Methylicorpusculum oleiharenae: one gene and its partners. The protein of the gene in region 2 interacts with the protein of the main gene of each other region in a pairwise test. Links are inferred from orthologs where the notes say so. Each region holds a gene or a part of one and is shown on either strand. Other genes may lie near its edges.

What was found.
Region 1: the proteins of GO003_RS03235 (region 2) and ftsZ interact in binary tests that used the Escherichia coli proteins (3 or more experiments, as listed by UniProt). The link is inferred for Methylicorpusculum oleiharenae from one-to-one orthologs.
Region 3: the proteins of GO003_RS03235 (region 2) and ftsA interact in binary tests that used the Escherichia coli proteins (3 or more experiments, as listed by UniProt). The link is inferred for Methylicorpusculum oleiharenae from one-to-one orthologs.

What each region holds. Positions count from the first base shown.
Region 1 is NZ_WUTY02000001.1:279,706-282,740, forward strand. The notes cover bases 162-3,035. They hold ftsZ (cell division protein FtsZ), read right to left. Parts: upstream 2,242-3,035; coding sequence 1,081-2,241; downstream 162-1,080. Other genes in these bases: lpxC (UDP-3-O-acyl-N-acetylglucosamine deacetylase), read right to left, coding at 162-734; ftsA (cell division protein FtsA), read right to left, coding at 2,271-3,035. Outside these bases: more of lpxC, read right to left, coding at 1-161. UniProt on the Escherichia coli protein: Essential cell division protein that forms a contractile ring structure (Z ring) at the future cell division site. The regulation of the ring assembly controls the timing and the location of cell division.
Region 2 is NZ_WUTY02000001.1:687,444-690,498, reverse strand. The notes cover bases 70-2,963. They hold GO003_RS03235 (rod shape-determining protein), read right to left. Parts: upstream 2,092-2,963; coding sequence 1,048-2,091; downstream 70-1,047. Other genes in these bases: gatA (Asp-tRNA(Asn)/Glu-tRNA(Gln) amidotransferase subunit GatA), read left to right, coding at 2,663-2,963; gatC (Asp-tRNA(Asn)/Glu-tRNA(Gln) amidotransferase subunit GatC), read left to right, coding at 2,201-2,488; mreC (rod shape-determining protein MreC), read right to left, coding at 70-875. Outside these bases: more of mreC, read right to left, coding at 1-69; more of gatA, read left to right, coding at 2,964-3,055. UniProt on the Escherichia coli protein: Forms membrane-associated dynamic filaments that are essential for cell shape determination. Acts by regulating cell wall synthesis and cell elongation, and thus cell shape.
Region 3 is NZ_WUTY02000001.1:281,090-284,246, forward strand. What follows is about bases 1-2,996. They hold ftsA (cell division protein FtsA), read right to left. Parts: upstream 2,114-2,996; coding sequence 887-2,113; downstream 1-886. Other genes in these bases: ftsZ (cell division protein FtsZ), read right to left, coding at 1-857; GO003_RS01360 (cell division protein FtsQ/DivIB), read right to left, coding at 2,149-2,889; GO003_RS01365 (D-alanine--D-alanine ligase), read right to left, coding at 2,900-2,996. In the rest of the region: more of GO003_RS01365, read right to left, coding at 2,997-3,157. UniProt on the Escherichia coli protein: Essential cell division protein that assists in the assembly of the Z ring. May serve as the principal membrane anchor for the Z ring.

The DNA of each region.
Region 1 (3,035 bases), 410 kb from region 2 along the record:
TCGCCGATTGCGTCCAAAATTTTATGCTTTACAAACTCATCGGCGTAACGCAAACCGTCTTCGTTAAGGATTTTGTCATCATCGACAACAATGGCGTTATCCAGACTGCCGCCCAAAGCAAGGTTATTCTGCCTGAGCATATCAATATCTTTCATAAAGCCAAAGGTTCTAGCCCGACTCACTTCCTTAACAAAAGTTGTCGAGGAAAAATCCATCACAGCTGTCTTTAAGTGCTCAGCGAAAGCAGGATGTTCAAAATCGATTGTAAACGTGACTTTGAAGCCATTAAAAGGCTCAAATGCGGCCCATTTATCGCCATCCTCGACACGGATGCTGCGTTTTATCCGAAGATATTGTTTCGGAATGTCCTGCTCTTCTACACCGGCCGACTGTAATAAAAAAACAAAGGGCCCGGCACTGCCATCCATGATAGGCACCTCAGCGGCACTCAGATCAATAATAGCGTTATCGATCCCCAAACCTGCAAATGCGGAAAGCAAATGCTCGATAGTAGATATTTTTACACCATCTTGAATGAGAGTCGTTGAAAGGGTGGTTTCTCCAACATTTCCCGGTGACGCAATAATGGTGACGGGCTCGTCCAGATCAACACGACGAAACCTTATACCGGTATTGGGTTCTGCCGGACGCAAAGTCACATAAACCTTATCGCCGGTATGCAGCCCTACACCGGTGGCCCGAATCGTGTTTTTTAAAGTACGCTGTTTGATCATAGATTTCAATAATGCCTAATTTATTGGGGCAGGAAACTGTGGGAGTATATCATATTAGCCAGTCATTCAAACCATCAGACTACAAATGACTTTGATTTTTCGGGCGTTATCCAGCCAGAAAGCGCACATTAAATTTCGGCCATTCGCCAAGACACGTTATCCGCAAAAGAGGTGAAACAGGCGACTGGCAGAATTTTGCAGGCTTAATAATAAATTACCCATTAACTATCAGAATGAGGCCGGTAAATAAATGAATTCGATGTGCTCCATTATGGCTGAGCAGAAGTCCTTCCCCGGCCATCCCTGGCAGTGGAAATTAACTGACATCGATAATAAACAGGCTCGATTAATCCGCTTGACGTCTTAAAAACGCAGGGATGTCCAAATAGTCCATATCGATCTCTTTTTTAGGCTGAGCACCAAAACGCGTCTCACGAAGTTCAGCACGATTTTGTCTTATGACAGTGGGCTTATCCAGCTTTTCATAATTAATTTCGCCCGCCGTCACGGCTTTTACCGCCAACTTGATGTGTGGATGCGCTGCAACGGTTTGTCCGCCCATACCCGTTGCCACGACAGTCACCTTGATCTCGTCACCCAGAGAAGGATCGATGGCTGTTCCGATCTTAATGATGGCGTCTTCCGATCCGAATTCGTGAACAATGTTACCTACTTCATCAAACTCGGCAATCCCCATATCCGCAGCGGTAATGTTGACGAGAATTCCGCGTGCACCTTGCAAGTTGATATCTTCCAGCAAAGGACAGGCGATGGCTTTTTCAGCGGCTTCTCTAGCACGGTTCTCACCTGAGGCCGATCCCGTACCCATAATCGCAGCACCCATACCCGACATAACGGTTCTTACGTCAGCAAAATCGACGTTGATCATACCGGGATGAGTAATTAATTCGGTAATGCCTTGCACCGCATCCAGCAGCACATTGTTGGCCGCATTAAATGCGCTTACCAATGAAATGTTGCTGCCTAAAACCGGCAACAGTTTTTGATTGGGAATCGTGATCAAAGAATCGACATATTTTTCAAGTTCTTTGATACCTTGTTCGGCGACTTCCATTTTCTTTTTGCCTTCGAAATGGAAAGGCTTGGTCACAACTGCAACGGTAAGAATGCCTAATTCTCTGGCTATTTCAGCAATAGTGGGAATGGCTCCAGTACCTGTGCCGCCGCCCATGCCTGCGGTTAAAAAAACCATATCGGCACCCTGAATGACTTCCTTGATTCGCTCTCTGTTTTCCAACGCCGCTTGTTTACCGATATCAGGATTGGTCCCCGCACCCAAACCTTTGGTCAATTCCGCGCCCAATTGAATGATAGTATCCACATTCATTTTTCTTAGTGCTTGGGCATCGGTATTTGCACAGATGAATTGCACACCTTCAATGTGTTTTTCCACCATGTGATTGACTGCATTACCGCCACCGCCGCCGACGCCGATGACTTTTATTACGGCATTTTCAGCACCGATGTCCATTAGTTCATATTTCATAATTGTTCCCCTTGCAAACGTAATAATTCTTAAAAATTACCCTGAAACCATTTTTTCATTTTGGCCAACACGCCGGTGCTATCCGCATCAAAACTGTCAAAGCCACCCCTGTGTTCTTTTCCATATAGCAACAAACCCACACCGGTTGAATGGATCGGATTTCTGATAACATCCGTCAGCCCTGAAACATGCTGAGGAAGTCCCATCCGGACCGGCATATGGAATATCTCTTCCGCTAATTCGATTACCCCTGTTACTTTCGCGCTCCCGCCAGTAATGACAATACCGGCGGCAATCATTTCTTCATACCCGCTTCGCCTTAGCTCAGCTTGAACCAACAACATCAACTCTTCATAACGAGGCTCAATGATTTCCGCCAGATTTTGCACGGATATTTTTCTGGGTGCTCTATCACCAATACTAGGCACCTCAATCAACTGATCAGTATTGGCTAATTGTGTCAGTGCACAAGCATATTTCTGCTTGATTTGTTCTGCATTTTGGGTAGGTGTTCTTAAGGCTACGGCTATATCATTGGTGACTTGATCACCCGCAATCGGAATAACAGCGGTATGCTTGATCGCACCGTGGGAGAAAACAGCAATGTCTGTGGTCCCGCCGCCTATATCAATAAGACAAACGCCCAAATCTTTTTCATCATCGGTCAGAACGGAATTACACGATGCCAGCTGCTCCAGAACGATATCGTCTACTTCCAGCCCACACCGGCGGATACATTTGATAATGTTTTGCGCCGCGCTGACGCTTCCGGTCACCATGTGAACCTTGGCTTC
Region 2 (3,055 bases):
TGGCTGAATAAGGGCACAGGTTCTCTGTTGCTCCATACAATCAGTAATTCACGGCTTTTGTTGAGTTGCGCCTTAGGGGTTGCAAAAATTTCTGCAAAAGGTTTATTGGGTTGATAATTGATTTCGTCAACTACAGCTACCGGATAGCCTTGAGGAAAAGCTCCGCCCAATCCTGACGTTATCAGTAAGTCGCCTTTTTTGATATCCGAATTGTTGGGTAAAAAAGGCAGTTTGATGCGGTTGATCTGACCGCTGCCCACAGCAATGGTTCGCAGGCCGTTCCGGTTGACTTGAACCGGTATGGCATGGCTAGGATCAGTGATAAGCATGACTTCAGAGCTAAAGGGTAAAGCCCGTATGATTTGTCCGACAACACCATAGGCATCAAGCACCGGTTGTTCCGGATGGACACCGAAGCGTGAGCCTTTATTAACCAGCACCACATGTTCGTAGGGTGCCAGATTGACCGAGAGCAGTTCGGCTACCAATACCTGTTCACCCAACTTGAAAGATTTTTCGAGTAAAGCGCGCAAACGGATATTTTCACGTTCCAGTGCGGCAAATTTCAATAGCTGAGTTTTATAAATCAACTCGTCCTGTTTGAGCTTTTCGTTCTCTTCTTTTAACTTGTGCATGTTCATCACGGTTTCAACTGTCGAAGAAACCAGATGGATAGGCGCGTCTACCAAATTGTGGATAGGGTACACTAGGACTGACAGAGCGGCACGAGCGCTCTCAAGCCGCGTTCCTCTGTGCTCTGTAATCAAGAGCGTCAAGGATAACAATACCGCGACCAGCAGGCGTGTGTTAAGCGATGGGCCGGTGGCAAATAGTGGGTTGATAGCGAAATGCCTCTGGGAGCAAAAACAGGACAACAAGCAAGACCTAGGTCCGCTTCAATTATTTTATAGAAAAACGTATAACAGAATTTTTATTTCAAAATCCGGCAACTAGATTTTTTCCGCTCTGCTATCTTCCGGAGCGAGGATAAAAGTAAGCCGGATTTTGATCAGTAACGCTGCTTTTATTTGATTGCCGGGATGCCGGTTATTCCAAAGAAAATGCCGACGCGCCTTTTTTATCGAGCATTTCCAGGACCATGCCGCCGCCCCTGGCCACGCAAGTTAGCGGATCGTCTGCGATATAGACCGGTAACCCTGTTTCTTCAGCAATCAATCTATCAATGTCTTTAAGTAAAGCGCCGCCGCCAGTGAGGACGATGCCGCGATTCGCGACATCCGCACCCAATTCAGGAGGGGTTTGTTCCAGCGCAACTTTGACCGATCCAACGATGCCCGCCAACGGATCTTGTAATGCCTCTAAAATTTCATTGCTGTTTAGTGAGAAACTTCTGGGTACGCCTTCTGCCAGGTTACGGCCTTTGACTTCGATTTCTTTCACTTCGCTGCCGGGGTAGGCTGCGCCGATTTCGTGCTTGATTCTTTCAGCTGTCGCTTCACCAATCAAGGTGCCGTAATTACGGCGAACATAATTTATGATGGCTTCATCGAACCGGTCTCCGCCAATCCGTACCGATGCCGAGTAAACAATGCCGTTCAATGAAATAACAGCCACTTCGGACGTGCCGCCACCAATGTCCAAGACCATGGAGCCTTGTGCTTCGTCTACCGGTAATCCTGCGCCCACTGCTGCCGACATCGGCTCTTCAATCAAATACACTTCGCGGGCTCCTGCCATAGAGGCTGACTCGCGAATGGCCCTACGTTCCACTTGAGTTGATCCGCAAGGTACACAGATCAAAATACGAGGGCTGGGTCTTAATAATTTGTTTTCATGCACTTTTTCTATGAAATAGCGCAGCATGCGTTCGGTCACGGCAAAGTCGGCAATGACGCCGTCTTTTAAAGGACGAATTGCGGTAATGTTGCCCGGTGTCCGGCCCAGCATCATTTTCGCTTCAGTACCTACGGCTGCAATGGTTTTATGGCCGCGAATCTTGTCTTCCTTGATAGCGACTACGGAGGGTTCGTTCAATACGATTCCTTTACCAGGGACGTATATCAATGTGTTTGCGGTGCCTAAATCAATCGATAGATCATTTGAGAACAGACCGCGAATTCTTTTGAACATCTTAACCGGTTTCCTTAGCGAGTAAATTGCATTACTTTATCAATCATGCGGGTATTTGAGCAAGATATAAAGTATCATATTGCTATTAAATGTTAATGGAGTAAGTAAAGTGTCGTTAACGGCTGATGATGTAAAAAAAATCGCGCATTTGGCGCGTTTGGGGATTAACCCTCAAGATGAAGGCAACTATGCCCAGGATCTATCCGGTATTCTGGATTTGATGGTGCAAATGGGTACGCTTGATACCTGTGAAGTACTCCCCATGGCGCACCCAATGGATCAATCACAACGTTTGCGACCTGATAAAGTGACCGAACAAAATCAACGGGAAAAGTTTCAGGCCATTGCGCCTCAGGTTGAGGAAGGTCTTTACCTGGTTCCCAAAGTCATTGAATAAGAGGATTAAAAGTGTTGTCCGAAGTAGTGCAGACGGGACTCTTTATATCCATTTCAAATACAATCTAACTTGCATTCAACGCGTAAGCTGTCTCTATCCTTATAGAAAGGATAATGAAACCTTTACGCTGAACAGTTACAAAATCAATCAAAAATAACCGAGATTATATTGACCATGCATAATAAAACCATCGCCGAACTGGCTAGAGGGTTACGCAGCGGCGAATTTTCGAGTGTCGAACTGACCCGGATTTTTCTTGACAGAATTACCCAACACCAAAATCTCAATGCGTTTGTCACGGTAACTCCGGATCAAGCTTTGGCTCAAGCGGAAGCGGCTGATAAAAGGTTGGCGGAAGGTTCCTCCGGTTTGCTGACAGGTATACCCATTGCGCAAAAAGACATATTTTGCACGGATGGGATTAAAACCAGTTGCGGTTCAAAAATGCTGGATAACTTTATTGCCCCCTATGATGCAACCGTCGTAACCAAATTCAATGATGCCGGGGCAGTGATGCTGGGCAAATTAAACATGGATGAGTTTGCGATGGGTTCTTCCAATGAAACA
Region 3 (3,157 bases), 410 kb from region 2 along the record:
AATTCGTGAACAATGTTACCTACTTCATCAAACTCGGCAATCCCCATATCCGCAGCGGTAATGTTGACGAGAATTCCGCGTGCACCTTGCAAGTTGATATCTTCCAGCAAAGGACAGGCGATGGCTTTTTCAGCGGCTTCTCTAGCACGGTTCTCACCTGAGGCCGATCCCGTACCCATAATCGCAGCACCCATACCCGACATAACGGTTCTTACGTCAGCAAAATCGACGTTGATCATACCGGGATGAGTAATTAATTCGGTAATGCCTTGCACCGCATCCAGCAGCACATTGTTGGCCGCATTAAATGCGCTTACCAATGAAATGTTGCTGCCTAAAACCGGCAACAGTTTTTGATTGGGAATCGTGATCAAAGAATCGACATATTTTTCAAGTTCTTTGATACCTTGTTCGGCGACTTCCATTTTCTTTTTGCCTTCGAAATGGAAAGGCTTGGTCACAACTGCAACGGTAAGAATGCCTAATTCTCTGGCTATTTCAGCAATAGTGGGAATGGCTCCAGTACCTGTGCCGCCGCCCATGCCTGCGGTTAAAAAAACCATATCGGCACCCTGAATGACTTCCTTGATTCGCTCTCTGTTTTCCAACGCCGCTTGTTTACCGATATCAGGATTGGTCCCCGCACCCAAACCTTTGGTCAATTCCGCGCCCAATTGAATGATAGTATCCACATTCATTTTTCTTAGTGCTTGGGCATCGGTATTTGCACAGATGAATTGCACACCTTCAATGTGTTTTTCCACCATGTGATTGACTGCATTACCGCCACCGCCGCCGACGCCGATGACTTTTATTACGGCATTTTCAGCACCGATGTCCATTAGTTCATATTTCATAATTGTTCCCCTTGCAAACGTAATAATTCTTAAAAATTACCCTGAAACCATTTTTTCATTTTGGCCAACACGCCGGTGCTATCCGCATCAAAACTGTCAAAGCCACCCCTGTGTTCTTTTCCATATAGCAACAAACCCACACCGGTTGAATGGATCGGATTTCTGATAACATCCGTCAGCCCTGAAACATGCTGAGGAAGTCCCATCCGGACCGGCATATGGAATATCTCTTCCGCTAATTCGATTACCCCTGTTACTTTCGCGCTCCCGCCAGTAATGACAATACCGGCGGCAATCATTTCTTCATACCCGCTTCGCCTTAGCTCAGCTTGAACCAACAACATCAACTCTTCATAACGAGGCTCAATGATTTCCGCCAGATTTTGCACGGATATTTTTCTGGGTGCTCTATCACCAATACTAGGCACCTCAATCAACTGATCAGTATTGGCTAATTGTGTCAGTGCACAAGCATATTTCTGCTTGATTTGTTCTGCATTTTGGGTAGGTGTTCTTAAGGCTACGGCTATATCATTGGTGACTTGATCACCCGCAATCGGAATAACAGCGGTATGCTTGATCGCACCGTGGGAGAAAACAGCAATGTCTGTGGTCCCGCCGCCTATATCAATAAGACAAACGCCCAAATCTTTTTCATCATCGGTCAGAACGGAATTACACGATGCCAGCTGCTCCAGAACGATATCGTCTACTTCCAGCCCACACCGGCGGATACATTTGATAATGTTTTGCGCCGCGCTGACGCTTCCGGTCACCATGTGAACCTTGGCTTCCAAGCGAATGCCTGACATCCCGATAGGTTCTTTGATACCATCCTGCAAATCAATCACAAATTCCTGAGGCAGAATGTGCAAAATTTTCTGATCAGCAGGGATTGCCACTGCTCGAGCAGAATCAATCACTCTGTCAATGTCATATTGAGTCACTTCTTTTTCTTTTATAGCGACAATCCCGTGGGAATTGAGGCTTTTTATGTGACTTCCGGCTATACCCGCAAATACCGAGGTGATTTCGCATCCCGCCATCAGTTCGGCTTCCTCGATCGCTCGACGAATTGACTGCACAGTAGACTCAAGGTTAACCACAACCCCCTTTTTTAAGCCGCGAGAAGGTGTGCAACCGATACCTATAACTTCAATTTCGCCATTCCCGGTATGTTCACCGACGATGGCTGCAACTTTTGATGTTCCAATATCCAGTCCAACTATTAAATTCCTATCTGTTTTTTTTGCCATTTTATTTACTCTTAGAACACCATAATCTGTAGCTGTTAAGGCTGCTGTTGTCCTTCAGCAATCTTCTTCCAGTCTATTTCCGGAACGCCGGGTTTCCATGTAACTGCATAGCCGTTCGGATACCTTAAATCGACTTTTGCAATTGACTCTATTTGATCTTGATTTAATAAACTCAAGGTCTTTAAAAACCGCTGAAAAGTTCTCAGTTGTTCTTTTCCGCCTAGTTGTATTTCCATACCATTCGTTAACACGATCTTCCAGGCCCGCCGTTCGTTAACAATAAACTCTGCCAATCCAAATGAATGATCCGCCAGGGTTGTTCTCAAACCTCTCATGATTTCAAGAAGTTTGGCAGCTTGGCCTTCGGGGCCATGCAATTTGGGAAGATTTTCAAACTGTACCGTATTCGACGGTCTAAATATTTCTCCCCGTATAGATAGCAGACCATTTTCACCCCATCGGGCGACTGCCATTTTTTCGTAGACCTTAATATCAATCGCATCCGGCCATACCCTCTTAACCCTGACATTAGCAATCCACGGCAACTTCATCATAGCCTGCTGTATTGCCAGCATATCGGCACTAAAGATGCCGGTCGTCACCAAAGGCTTAACGGTCTGCTTAAGTTCCTCTTTACTGATGTATTGAAAAACACCTTCAATTCTTACATACCTGATAGGTACCGCATCCGACTGGTAGGTTTTTGCTTTGTCCCAAAAAGTCCATATTAGCCCTATCAATAACAACCCTATGCACACAAACTTGGTGATCTGCATATCACCTCAGTTAAAAGCTGGTTTCAAGAATTCGCCAAACTAACTCAGTGAAACTTATCCCGGCCTGTTTTGCCGCCATAGGTACCAAGCTGTGATCGGTCATACCCGGTACGGTATTGACCTCAATCAATTGGTTATGACCGTCCTGATCGATAAATACGTCGACCCTGCCCCAACCTTCAACTCCGAGCGCCTCGCAAGCACTGACCGCCAAAGCCTGCAACGATTGCTCTTCTGGGTCACTGAGTCCGCACGGGCAATGATATTG